3 regions of the Pseudoalteromonas sp. S8-8 genome follow, and region 2 is predicted to be linked to each of the others. Evidence: predicted binding sites of a transcription regulator. Region 2 holds the regulator's gene; each other region holds the start of a gene.
What was found. The regulator sigma-54, encoded in region 2, starts transcription at its own class of promoters, with help from an activator protein. The targets are predictions, from matches to a motif close to GTTGGCACGNNNNTNGNNT.
Positions count from the first base shown of each region.

Region 1: the regulator sigma-54 is predicted to act here: its motif matches at 2,809-2,827, upstream of L659_RS0116695 (EF-hand domain-containing protein).
Region 3: the regulator sigma-54 is predicted to act here: its motif matches at 1,760-1,778, upstream of L659_RS0112135 (BON domain-containing protein).

Region 1 is NZ_AUTR01000049.1:46,903-51,165, reverse strand. It holds gene rsmB (16S rRNA (cytosine(967)-C(5))-methyltransferase RsmB) at 1-125, shown strand, start outside; gene trkA (Trk system potassium transporter TrkA) at 212-1,588, shown strand; gene L659_RS0116705 (EF-hand domain-containing protein) at 1,670-1,885, opposite strand; gene L659_RS0116700 (calmodulin) at 2,164-2,376, opposite strand; gene L659_RS0116695 (EF-hand domain-containing protein) at 2,516-2,728, opposite strand; gene L659_RS0116690 (flagellar brake domain-containing protein) at 3,193-3,852, opposite strand; gene L659_RS0116685 (TrkH family potassium uptake protein) at 3,897-4,263, opposite strand, start outside.
Region 2 is NZ_AUTR01000026.1:14,438-18,700, forward strand. It holds gene rapZ (RNase adapter RapZ) at 1-495, opposite strand, end outside; gene ptsN (PTS IIA-like nitrogen regulatory protein PtsN) at 514-966, opposite strand; gene hpf (ribosome hibernation promoting factor) at 971-1,258, opposite strand; gene L659_RS0108080 (RNA polymerase factor sigma-54) at 1,284-2,783, opposite strand; gene lptB (LPS export ABC transporter ATP-binding protein) at 2,853-3,578, opposite strand; gene lptA (lipopolysaccharide transport periplasmic protein LptA) at 3,575-4,120, opposite strand; gene lptC (LPS export ABC transporter periplasmic protein LptC) at 4,110-4,263, opposite strand, start outside.
Region 3 is NZ_AUTR01000035.1:292,805-297,067, reverse strand. It holds gene L659_RS0112150 (tRNA1(Val) (adenine(37)-N6)-methyltransferase) at 1-277, opposite strand, end outside; gene srmB (ATP-dependent RNA helicase SrmB) at 353-1,579, shown strand; gene L659_RS0112135 (BON domain-containing protein) at 1,852-2,172, shown strand; gene L659_RS0112130 (hypothetical protein) at 2,266-2,931, opposite strand; gene L659_RS0112125 (mechanosensitive ion channel family protein) at 3,187-4,134, opposite strand; gene yaaA (peroxide stress protein YaaA) at 4,256-4,263, opposite strand, start outside.

The DNA of each region.
Region 1 (4,263 bases), on a different contig from region 2:
CTAATAACGATGATGTAGAACATATACCTCTACACGAAAATGATACCGTAACAACTCCAGGTTTGCAGTTACTGCCCGGTGAAAGTGATGGATTTTATTACGCTAAGCTAGTTAAAAAAGCCTAATAGCCGTACACTAAATAGTTAGCCATTTATGAAACATTAAATGGCTATTTTTTTAATTAAATTATGATCAATACCACGGGTAAATAATGAAAATAATTATACTCGGTGCCGGGCAAGTTGGTGCTACGCTTGCTGAAAACTTAGTTGGCGAACAAAACGAAATTACCGTTGTTGATATAGACGGTAACCGATTACGTGAACTTCAAGATAAGTACGACTTACAAGGGGTTATGGGCCACAGCGCGCATCCTGATGTTTTACGCCGTGCAGGCGCTGAAGATGCCGATATGATTATAGCAGTAACCAGTTCAGATGAAGTGAACATGGTTGCATGCCAAGTGGCGTACAGTATTTTTAAAACGCCCACTAAAATTGCCCGCATTCGCTCAGAGCAATATTTAAAATACCGCGAAAAACTATTTCAAAACGATGATTTACCAATCGATCATTACATTGCTCCCGAAGCACTGGTCACTAAGTATATTCGCCGTCTAATTGACTACCCTGGTGCTCTGCAAGTATTGCAGTTTGCTGATGGCATGCTCTCGTTAGTAGCCGTAAAAGCTTACTATGGGGGTTTATTAGTAGGTTATGCGTTATCTGCACTTAAAGAACATATTCCTAATGTAGAAACTCGTGTTGCCGCTATTTATCGTCAAGGTAAAGCAATCAAACCACTGGGTACCACCGTTATTGAAGCCGATGACGAAGTATTCTTTATTGCCGCTACAAAACATATACGCGCAGTAATGAACGAGCTACAAAAACTTGAGCGTTCGTACAAAAAAATTATGATAGCTGGTGGCGGTAACATTGGGGCAGGCCTTGCCCGCTCACTTGAAAAAAACCACACCGTTAAACTAATTGAACGCAGTAAAGAACGTGCCGAGCAACTCTCAGAAATGCTCGATAACACGGTCGTTTTTTGTGGTGACGCATCTGATCAAGAACTGCTCTCAGAAGAGCATATTGAACAAGTCGATGTATTTATTGCCGTAACCAACGACGATGAAGCAAACATTATGTCGGCCATGCTTGCAAAACGTATGGGCGCACAAAAAACCATGGTACTTATTCAACGTGGAGCTTACGTTGATTTGGTACAAGGCGGCGAAATAGATATTGCCATATCGCCACAACAAGCAACTATATCAGCGTTATTAACGCACGTACGCCGTGGTGATATTGTTAACGTGTATTCACTGCGTAAAGGCGCAGCAGAAGCCATTGAAGCGGTTGCTCATGGTGATGAAAACACATCTAAAGTGGTTGGTCGTGCGATTGCCGACATAAAACTTCCTGCAGGTACAACCATTGGGGCAATAGTACGTAATGACGATGTGCTGATAGCTCACGATGATACAATTATTATGTCGGGCGATCATGTCATCATGTTTTTAATCGACAAAAAACACATTACCGTTGTAGAAAAACTATTCCAAGTAAGTGCTATATTCCTTTAACTAGTTACTCTAATTAGTTAATTTAATACACAAAAAAGCCGCTGACTAAGGCGGCTTTAATGGAGTATGCTTAAATATTGATTACTGTACTTTTGAAAACTCTTCTTTAGAGATTTCACCATTACCATCAGTATCCAAATCATCAAAAATCTTTACAAGCTGAGGGTTAACCTTTGCTTCTTCCATTGTAATAGCACCGTTACCATCTGCATCAAAAGAGGCAAAATCTACTGCGGCATATGCTGCTGATGAAGATGCTAAAACGATAACTGCAAGTGTTGTATTTAATGTTTTCATAATAATATTCCTAGTAATATGGGAAGTCCTTTTCAAAGATCCCTGACTGTGAAAAATGTTTAATCTGAAAAAAGATTAGTTAACCTGTACTCTGGTTAAGAGATTTACTAACGTATTGAATCATGGTGATATTTAAATTTATTTTCTCTAGCCAGAGATTTTCAGTGAAAACAAGGCGAATTTACGCGTCAATAGCTGGCCTATTGCAAGTAAATTCAACGCAGTTAGCGCTGAAAATAGCTGCTCGAGATAGATTTATTATCCAGAGTTCAGGTTAATTAGTAATTAGCGAATTCTTCTTTAGAAAGCTCGCCGCTACCGTCGGTATCTAGCTCAATAAATTCAGCCATTAAATCTGTATCGACTGCCGCTTCGCTTGGGCTAATTGTGCCGCTACCATCGATATCAAGGCTGTCAAAATCTGATGCTGCAAATGCAGCGGAAGAAGATGCTAGTACTATAAGTGCTAATGCTTTATTTAAATGTTTCATAACTTAATCCTTCAATGTTCTATCAAAAAAATTGCTTCGTTTAACTTAAAACGTAATTTTTCACTTCCTTGTTATCCTCTTTCGTAAGCTCCCTTGCCTACTTAGGTGTCTTTGGCAACTCAGGATAAATACTTTTTAATTAAGCTTCTGAAAATTCTTCTTTTGATAACTCACCATTTTGGTCAGTATCAAGCTCAGAAAACATGCTCATTAGCTTTGCATCAACTGATGCTTCTGCTTGGCTAATTGTGCCACTGCCGTCTACATCCAGTGTGTCAAAATCTGTTGCAGCAAAAGCGGCTGAAGAAGATGCAATAGCGATAAGTGCTAAAGTTTTATTAATGCTTTTCATAATATGTATCCTTCAAATTTATGTGTGTGCGATTAAGTATTTCACTTTGAATCACGATTTCGTTCAGTACACTTAGACTATTACAACTTAGATGCCAACATTTAAAAATTAATAATTTTCAATAAGTTAAATATAAAACGTACAACAAGAAAGCGTTTTTAGAATAATTATTGTTGCCCTTTAGCAACACGTTTTAAAGAGATGGCATTAAAGTCATTAAAAACATATAGTTATGTTTATATAAAAAGATACATTTTTAAATGTACGGTTTTAAAAGGAGGGATTTTAAAGAATAATTGAGATAAATTTTAACGAGGAAGCTTTAATAACAAAAAATAAGCTGTAAAAAATAATACGTAATCAGTTGTTTTATTTAAATAATAATTTTAATTATGAAAGAGAAAAAAAAATTTTATAAATACTGACGTAAAATGCCTTTTTGTTGCAAATAAGCGAAAACCTATTTATTCAACGGTAGGCTCAAGCGCAGAAGGGTCTATAAAATGCTCTTTCATAAAGGCTTTCATTTCATCCTCGCTTGCTAGTAGCTTAATTCCACAGTGCACGCCTGCGGCATGCTCTTTAACACTGCAAATTTCACCTTCAAAATCTTTATCACTGCTATTAAGTACGACAGTGCATTGCATATCTTTAATACTTTCAACTTGCTGATCGCCTCTAATATCAAACATTACACCAGTGAGTGAAATGTCTTTAATAAGGCCTTCAAGTACCCTATCGTCACTTAGCTTTAGCTTTGCAGGTAATAAGGTAGGTATGCGTGTTTGTGAGCGTAGCGCAAATAACTGCACTTGCTTTGGAAAGTTTATAAACACGAGTTTAGCGGGATGAGAGGCTACCGACATAATTTGCTGGCGAAACGCAATAACTTGCCCACCACTACCTTCAATAAGCGCTCTTACAACAACCATTACGCCATCACGTAAATAGTCACTCGCCGCAGGTAAACGCTTTGCATTGGGATAATTTAAAATAATAAACTGTTTATCGAGTAAACCAATTAATTCAGTTTTAACACGCTTACTGCTTGTAGGTGTTAATATTTCTAGGTCGACTAAGCTGCCTACACTTATATGCTTTAGCTTTTCTAAATTTGTTGGCATATCCCTTTCCCAATAGTTCGTAATTTAAAACTTAAGCCGCTCGTTTATCCACGCCAAAAAGTAGGCGTAAATAACACTAATAAAGTAAATATTTCTAAACGACCAAACACCATTGCAATGGTAAGCAACCATTTAGCACCATCGGTTATAGCGCCATAATGCGACGCTACATCCCCCAGACCTGGACCTAAGTTATTTAAACAAGCCGCAGTGGCTGAGAACGCAGTTATGTTATCCATACCCGTGCCCATAAGCGCTAACATAATAATAATAAACACCAACGCATATGCAGAGAAAAATCCCCACACGGCTTCTACTACTTTGTCTGGCAACGCCTTTCGACCCAGCTTGATTGAATATATAGCCCGTGGGTGCACCAAACGATTAAGCTCACGCACACCCTGCAAGTAA
Region 2 (4,263 bases):
TTCAAAAGTGACAATCAGTTGTTTATCTTTTTTACCTAAAATCTTTTCACGAATAGATTCAGCGAGTTGATGAACACTCAAATCAGTCGTGTCTATCATAAAGTCGGCGCGGGTGATTAATACATCAAGTAATTCTTTTTCTTTTTTGATGGCTAAATCAAGAGGCAACGAGTCAATTGATAGTGGGTGTAATCTACGAGTTTCAGAAAAACGTTTTATCAATGTTTGATCGTCGCTATCTAAATAAAATAACGTAGGGTTTGCAAAGCCTGGCAAGTATTCAAGAATATCGTTAAATTCATCTTGTTGTTTAGGGATGTTCCGTACATCAATGCTAACAGCAATTTTATCGTAGCTATCAGACACACTGCGAACTAATGAAGGAAGCAAGTTAACTGGAATATTATCTACGCAATAATAACCTAAATCTTCTACAATGCGTAAAGCAACCGACTTTCCAGAACCAGAACGGCCGCTTATGATAATTAACTCCATTTAACACCCTTTATAAAACTATGATTGATTGACAATAACTTGGTAAAGCTCAGTATCTGATTTTGCACTGCGTAACTGTTTACAAAAATCTTTGTTGTTTAGTTTATCAGCAATGGTTGCTAGAGTCTTTAAGTGCTGCTGGTTATCGCCATCTGGTACGATGAGTGCGACGAAAATATCAACAGGGCGATTATCGATTGCATCAAAATTTATTGGAGTTTCGCTAACGAGTACTAAAGCCAAAGGCTCTTCTGCACCGCTCATTCTTCCATGAGGAATGGCAATGCCACGCCCTATACCTGTACTACCCAATTTTTCTCTGCTCATTAAAGCATTAAGAATATCTTGTTGCGGTAAATACGGAAGTTTGTCGTGAGCAAGTTCGCTAATGAACTCTAAAATTCTTTTTTTGCTATTAAAAAGGACCGCAGCTTTGCTGCAGTCCTGGCATATAAGTGAGCTTAATTTCATCATATTAGTGTCGAGCAAGCTTCTCTTTGTGTTTAATTACTTGTCGATCGAGCTTGTCGATCAACGAGTCAATGGCGGCATACATATCTTGATGTTCTGTAGAGGCAAATAACTCAGCACCGCTTACGTGTATGGTGGCTTCTGCTTTTTGATTTAATTTTTCTACATCGAGAATGACATGAACATTATTAATATGATCAGAGTGTCTTTCTAGCTTCGCAAATTTGGTATTAATATAGTCTCTTAGTGAATCGGTTAATTCTACGTGACGACCAGTTAAGTTTAGTTGCATAAGCATTACCCTCTTTTTTTGCGTCTTAAATCAAACTTTTACGTTGATTTGACGGTGGAATAGCCAGAGATTCGCGGTATTTTGCGATTGTACGTCTCGCTACTTTAATTCCTTGCTCAGCCAATATATCCGCTATTTTGCTATCACTCAATGGTTTTGCTGAGTTTTCTGCTGCGATTAATTTTCGGATAAGCGCACGGATTGCTGTAGATGAACATTCACCACCGTTTTCGGTGCTTACATGGCTTGAGAAAAAGTATTTAAGCTCAAATATACCACGGGGTGTGTGCATATACTTTTGGGTTGTTACGCGCGAAATTGTTGATTCGTGCATTTCTACCATTTCAGCAACATCATTTAAAACCATTGGTTTCATGGCTTCAGGACCGTGTTCAAAAAAGCCTTGTTGTTGCTTAACAATACAATTTGTTACTTTTAATAGCGTGTCGTTTCTACTTTCTAAGCTTTTAATAAACCATTTAGCTTCTTGTAAATGCGAGCGAATAAACTGGCTGTCACCACTGGATTTTACAGTGCGAGACATTGCCGCGTATTGGCTATTAACACGAATTTTAGGCATGCTGTCTGGGTTTAACTCAACAACCCAGCGGCCTTTAATTTTTTTAACTGACACATCAGGAATAACATACTCAGATTCTTCTCTTACAATAGTATCTGCAGGTTTAGGGCTTAGAGTATGTATTAATGTCATTACTTCTTTAAGCTCTTCTTCTTTGAGCTTAGTTTTCTTCATTAATGTACGATAGTCACGAGCAGCTAATAAATCAATATGCTCGGTTAAAATCATTTTTGTTTCATTAATGTAAGGTGTTTCTTTATCAAACTGGTTAAGCTGAATACATAAACACTCTTGTAGGCTACGCGCAGCAATACCAACAGGATCAAACAGTTGGATGCGTTTTAATACAGCTTCAATTTCATCAAGTTCGACTTCGTTATCATCTTCGTTTTCTTGATTGAAGCTTTCTAAAATCTCTTCGCAGCTTAGTGTTAAAATACCTGAATCATCGACGGCTTCTACAATAGCAATAGCAATCGCTTCGTCTGTAGGGCTAAATGGCGTTAGTTGTAACTGCCACATTAAATACTCATGGAGCGTTTCAGTAGAGGCGCCTTGGTATATTGATTCGTCTTCAGGCATCGGACCCGATGATGCTGCTGGGGCGGCACTCATGTACTCATCCCAACTAACATCCATAGCCATGTCGTCACTTAGCGTGTCTTTTGCAAGTGCTTCACCACTATCTTGTTCGTATTCGCTTGGAGCATCATCGGCAGATGCGCTAACAGTTATGTCATCTGTATCTGCTTTTTGCTCGTTTTTACCAGCAGCGTCTTCTGAATAGTCTGCTTCTTCAACCTCTAATAGCGGGTTGCTGTCGAGAGCTTCTTGTATTTCTTGCTGGAGATCCAATGTACTGAGTTGCAACAAACGAATAGCTTGTTGCAACTGTGGAGTCATTGTAAGTTGCTGGCCCATGCGCAGCTGTAGTGATTGCCTCATGTATCTCTAACAATCCTTTTATGTTGTTATAATTAATACTAGCAGATGCTTAAAGACATGGCGTAAATGTTACAGCCTAAATTGCTCGCCTAAGTAAACATCGCGTACTGTTTTATCATTTAATACGTGTTCTGGAGTACCTGATGCAATCAGCTCCCCATGAGAAACAATGTAGGCTTTTTCACAAACATCAAGGGTTTCTCTTACGTTATGATCGGTAATTAATACACCAATCCCACGATTTTTAAGATGTTCTATTATTTTCTTTATATCTAATACCGAAATCGGGTCAACACCTGCAAATGGTTCATCCAGTAATATAAATTTAGGATCTGCTGCCAGCGCACGTGCTATTTCCACACGACGACGTTCGCCACCCGACAACGCCATACCTTGGCTATCACGAATGTGTTGTATGCTAAATTCATCTAATAATTTATCGAGAGTGTCTTCTCTAGCTTGTTTATTTAACTCTTTGCGCGTTTCTAAAATGGCCATTAAGTTTTGATAAACAGTCAGCTTTCTGAATATTGAAGACTCTTGCGGTAAGTAGCCAATGCCTAATCTAGCACGACTATGCATAGGTAAAAGAGTAATATCGTTATCGTCTATCGATATTTTACCTTTGTCGCTAGGTACAAGTCCTACTATCATATAAAACGTGGTGGTTTTACCTGCGCCGTTAGGGCCAAGTAAGCCAACAATACTGCCAGCTTTGACTTCAAGGCCGACGTTTTTTACAACTTCACGGCCTTTATAGCTCTTTGCTAATAGCTCTGCTTTTAATGTGCTCATGGTTGACCTTTGTCGCTTTTTTTACTTTTTTTAGTCTCGATTGGCACTAAAATTGTGTGAACGCGGTCAGTTGAGTTTTCATCTTTTTCGGCACTGATTAGCTGCTGCTCTATATCGTAGGTAATGCTTTTAGCATTTATTTTTTGTCCCGCTTGCGATACTTGTGCATTACCAACAAGCGTTAAAAAACGCTTAGATACATCATAACGTACTTCGTCAGCACTGGCGCTCATAGTCGTGCCATCTGATTGCTTTTCTTCAAAGTGCGCAGGGCTACCTGTAGCAATTAATAATTGTTTATTATCACCAAGTTCATCGCGTTTATGTACTTCTAAGCGGTCGGCTGTGATACGGCGGTTACCGTGAATAATTTCAACGTTTTTCTCAAAAATCCCGACATTAGCTTTTAATTGGCCTTCTTGCTTATCGGCGCTTATTGAAATTTGATTTGCAGCCGGTTGCGTGTTTTGCTCTGCAGCACTACTATTAAACGCTAGTATAAGTGTAGGAATAATAAGTGATTTTAATATTTTATTGGTCATAATATATGGTTCGCGTATGGTTAATTAGTTTTATCACTTCGGTTTTTAAGTCGGCTTCTAGGCCTTTACCAGTGATTTTTAAATTGGGTCCAGTGATGATAACGGGTTGCTCCGAACGCATTGTTAATAGTTTTATATCTACC
Region 3 (4,263 bases), on a different contig from region 2:
TTTGATGCGTAATACTTATTGTTGGCCACGGGCTATTAGCTACATTTTGTAATGCTTGGGTATAGGCGCTTTCGTCAATTTCTACCGCAGTTATATCAAGCTCATTACTGCGCTGCTTACACATTAGTGCTAGTAAGCCGGTGCCGGTGCCTATATCAAGTAATGACTTTGCACCGCTTAAATTAGCCCATGCGCCAAGCAAAATGCCATCGGTAGAAACTTTCATTGCACAGTGGTCGTGTTCAACTTTAAATTGTTTAAATACAAAACCAGACATTTTTTCACCTTTTCATTCACCAAGCGCAGCATAGCGCGTATAATCAGGGTAATTGTCCCTTATTTTAGACACTCTATGCAATTTTCTGAATTTGATCTTGATAACAAGCTACTCGATGCCATTAATAAAATGGGCTACGAGACGCCAACCAGCATTCAACAACAAGCTATTCCTGAAGCACTACAGGGGCGCGATATTTTAGCATCTGCGCCTACTGGTACAGGTAAAACAGCGGCATTTTTAATTCCGGCTATTCAGTACTTACTGGATTTCCCACGTCGTGACCCTGGTTTTGCGCGCGTACTCGTTATGACCCCGACTCGTGAGCTGGCTTATCAAATTCATGAACAATGTGAACTGCTAGCTAAACGCACACACCTAAAAATTGGTGTAGTAACAGGCGGTATTAACTACGGCACGCATAAAGAAATTTTTGAAAAAAATAACGATATTTTAATCGCCACACCAGGTCGATTAATGGAATACCTAGAAACCGAAAACTTTCATGCTGAACACGTAGAAATGCTTATTATTGATGAAGCAGATCGCATGTTAGATATGGGTTTCAAAAAAGAAATGAGCCGTATTTGTGACGAAGCTAAAAATCGTCGCCAATGTTTTTTATTCTCAGCAACACTTGAAGGTGACAGCGTAGAAAGGTTTGCTGAAAAAACATTAAACGACCCAGCTCTATTAGAAGCCGAATCGTCACGTAAAGAAAAAGCTAAAATTCACCAATGGGTACATTTAGCCGACGATTATCATCACAAACTTGAGTTATTAGTTAATACGCTAAAAAATCCTGACGTGACTAAAGCGATTGTGTTTGTTAAAACTCGCGAACGCTTAGAAACATTGATTGGCGAACTTACAACTAATGATGTAAAAGCAGCGTGGTTACGCGGCGAAATGCCACAAGACAAACGTATGAAAGCCATGGAAAACTTCCACAGTGGCAAAACAAGCATATTAGTTGCTACCGACGTAGCTGCACGTGGTATTGACGTATCTGACATCAGCCACGTTATTAACTTTGATATGCCGCGCACTGCCGACGTATATGTACATCGTATTGGTCGTACTGGCCGTGCTGGTAAAAAAGGGATAGCAATATCGCTAGTTGAAGCACACGATATTGGTATTTTATATAAAGTAGAGCGCTACGTTGAACAAAAATTAAAACGCCGTGTAATTAGAGGTGTTGAGCCACAGCATAAAGAAGCTAAGCCACCTGCTAAAAAGCGTAAAGATCCAGTAAAAATGAAAGCCAAGAAAAAAGCTAAGGTTAAAAAGAAAAAGTAACCTAAAACATTTTTATACTAAGCCGACTTTTGTCGGCTTTTTAGTGCAAGCCTTGTAGGCTCTGCTGTTTGTACCTGTTACATATGTAACCCAAGCATGTAACTCATACTCATTTAAATGTAATTTTTGCCAACCTGAATTCCCACTTAATAAAATTTCCTTATATTTCATAGCGTTAATATTGGCACCGAAATTGTAACTACAAAGATAACCTAGCCGATGGAATTTCCATATTGTGGCTGCACTATTCACCGTAATGTAAGGATTAAGTTATGAACCGCTTCAAGTTAACTATCGCTTTAGTATCATTTTGTTGTTTATTTTTATTAGCTTGCGCTACAAAAGTAAGTGCAGCAACAAGCGTGATCGTAGTAAGCACTGTTGCTACGCAACCTAACTTGCAGCAAACAATTACTCATACCTTACGTACCAATCCTAACTTAGTGTTAAGCGATATTCGTGTGCAGGTAAAAAACGGTGAAGTAGATTTATATGGCGAAGCGCAAACCGGCTTTCAGCGCGCATTAGCTCAAAAGTTTTTAGAAAATATGGATGGGGTAAAAATAATTCGTAACAAAATTAGCGTTATTTAATACGCACCACATAAACCTATTTGTATAACTAATTCATAAGCGCGGCTTGTTACTCCAACACAAGCTGCGCTTTTTTATGTTTATTTTTTGTAGTTATTTCAATTTATCTAGTTGTTGAATAACATCACTTAATTTAAAACTACTTTTTTGTGAATTAAAACTTTCAACAAAAACTTCTTTAAAACTGCTTACCGTAGAATCTTCATTTAGCTCAAAAGGAAAACCCTTAAGTTCCTTTGTTTTTGGATTAAACTTATAAACAAAATTGTCACCACTTAAACCCGCTGAAAAAACGTAATGATGATTATCAACCCATCCTGCCGCGCCATGAAATAGAGCAATATTTATTTTATCGTTTTGAGTATGTACGCCGACTTTAACTACATTATTTTTATTGAATGCGGCTTTTGTTATCTCTTTACTGGGGATAAACCAAAACCCTTTTGTATTACCCACAAACACAGCTAAATATTCATCATCAGGTGACCAAGTGATAACGTTACTTTCATAACTTTTTCTAGGGCATAAAACATCATCTGAGCTACAAAACTCTCGTAACTTCTCTTTTTCAATATATACCGCTTTATTTGGTAAGATTAATGTAGAGGTAAGGTTTTTGTTTTTATCGAGAAAAAGTATTTCAGCGGTATTGTTATCTATATTTAATTTATAACTCACATCATATTTAGCATTATATTCGTTACCTACTGAAATAAAGCTAATAACTAGGCTGAAAATAAAATTATTTTTGTAAACCATTTAATCTTTAACTTCATTTGTTTGTAATCCTAATATTTAAAAAAATACACCTTGTATAACCAATAATTGCATAATAAATAGATAAAAGGGAAACTTACCTTATAAAAAACACGTTATAAAATCTGCTGGAGAAAATAATTAATGAATAAAGAAAAGTGACTTGAACTAATTAAAAAGCGCATTTTTACTCTGTAAAAATGCGCTGTTGGTAAGTAACTATTTCCCAATGCTTTTGCCTAATGAGCTTTAACTAAATTACTCACTTTGGCTAGAGTCAGCACCGTCTTTATTTGATGATTGCTGGCTTATTTTATCGCTAATCATGGCATCGAGTTTTTCGCCGCCTTTAATACCAAAATCTAAAGTGCGAATTGGGAATGGAATGCTAATGTCAGCTTCGTCTAGTGCTTGCTTAACGGCAACTATACCTTTATGGCGCACCGTCATAAAATCAGGCTCGCCTGGGTATTTAATCCAAAACCACACCAGTAAGTTAATGCTGCTGCTACCAAAGCCTTCAGCGTATACAGCGGTTTCGTCTTTGCGTATTACAAAGTCAAACTCGTTAATTTTTTTAACAATGGCATCTTTGGCTTTATCTATATCGTCGCCATACGAAATACCCACCGGCACTTCTATTCGCCTAACACCTAAGGTGCTGTAGTTTTTAAGGACGTTTCTAAATAATACTTTGTTAGGTACGAGTATCAACTGCCCGTAAAAGCTCTCTATTAGCGTGTTACGCAAGTTTATTGAATGTATTGAACCAAACACGTCATCGGACTCAACAACATCACCTGCTTTAAACGGCTTACGTATCCCCATGGCGATACCTGCAATTAGGTTTTCGGTCATATCTTGAAACGCAAAACCAATTGCTAAACCTACAATACCCGCACCAGCAAGTAGCGAAGTAACGGTGCCTTTTAAACCAACAAAATCGAGCGCTATAAATAAACCTATGCACAACACAATAACTTTAAAAATTGACGCCATTAAGTCGGCAATTTGTGTTGAGTCGAGTGAGCGGCGTAATACGTTTTTCATCAGCTTGCCAGCAAAGCGTGCCAATATTGAAAACACAATTGCGATCAGTATCGCAACTATAAAATTAGGGATATGACTTATTACAACATCAAACCACCCTCCGAGCTTTTCTTCTATTAGTTTTTCGGCTTCGTCAATTGACGGAATGCTGATCATTTTATTTGCACCTATTTAATTAGTGTTCTCATTAATATTAGATGGGGTTGCAAATATAACGCCAACATCAAAAAAGCCATGCAATGCATGGCTTTTAAATTTTTTATTTAAGCTTATAAACCTAATTTT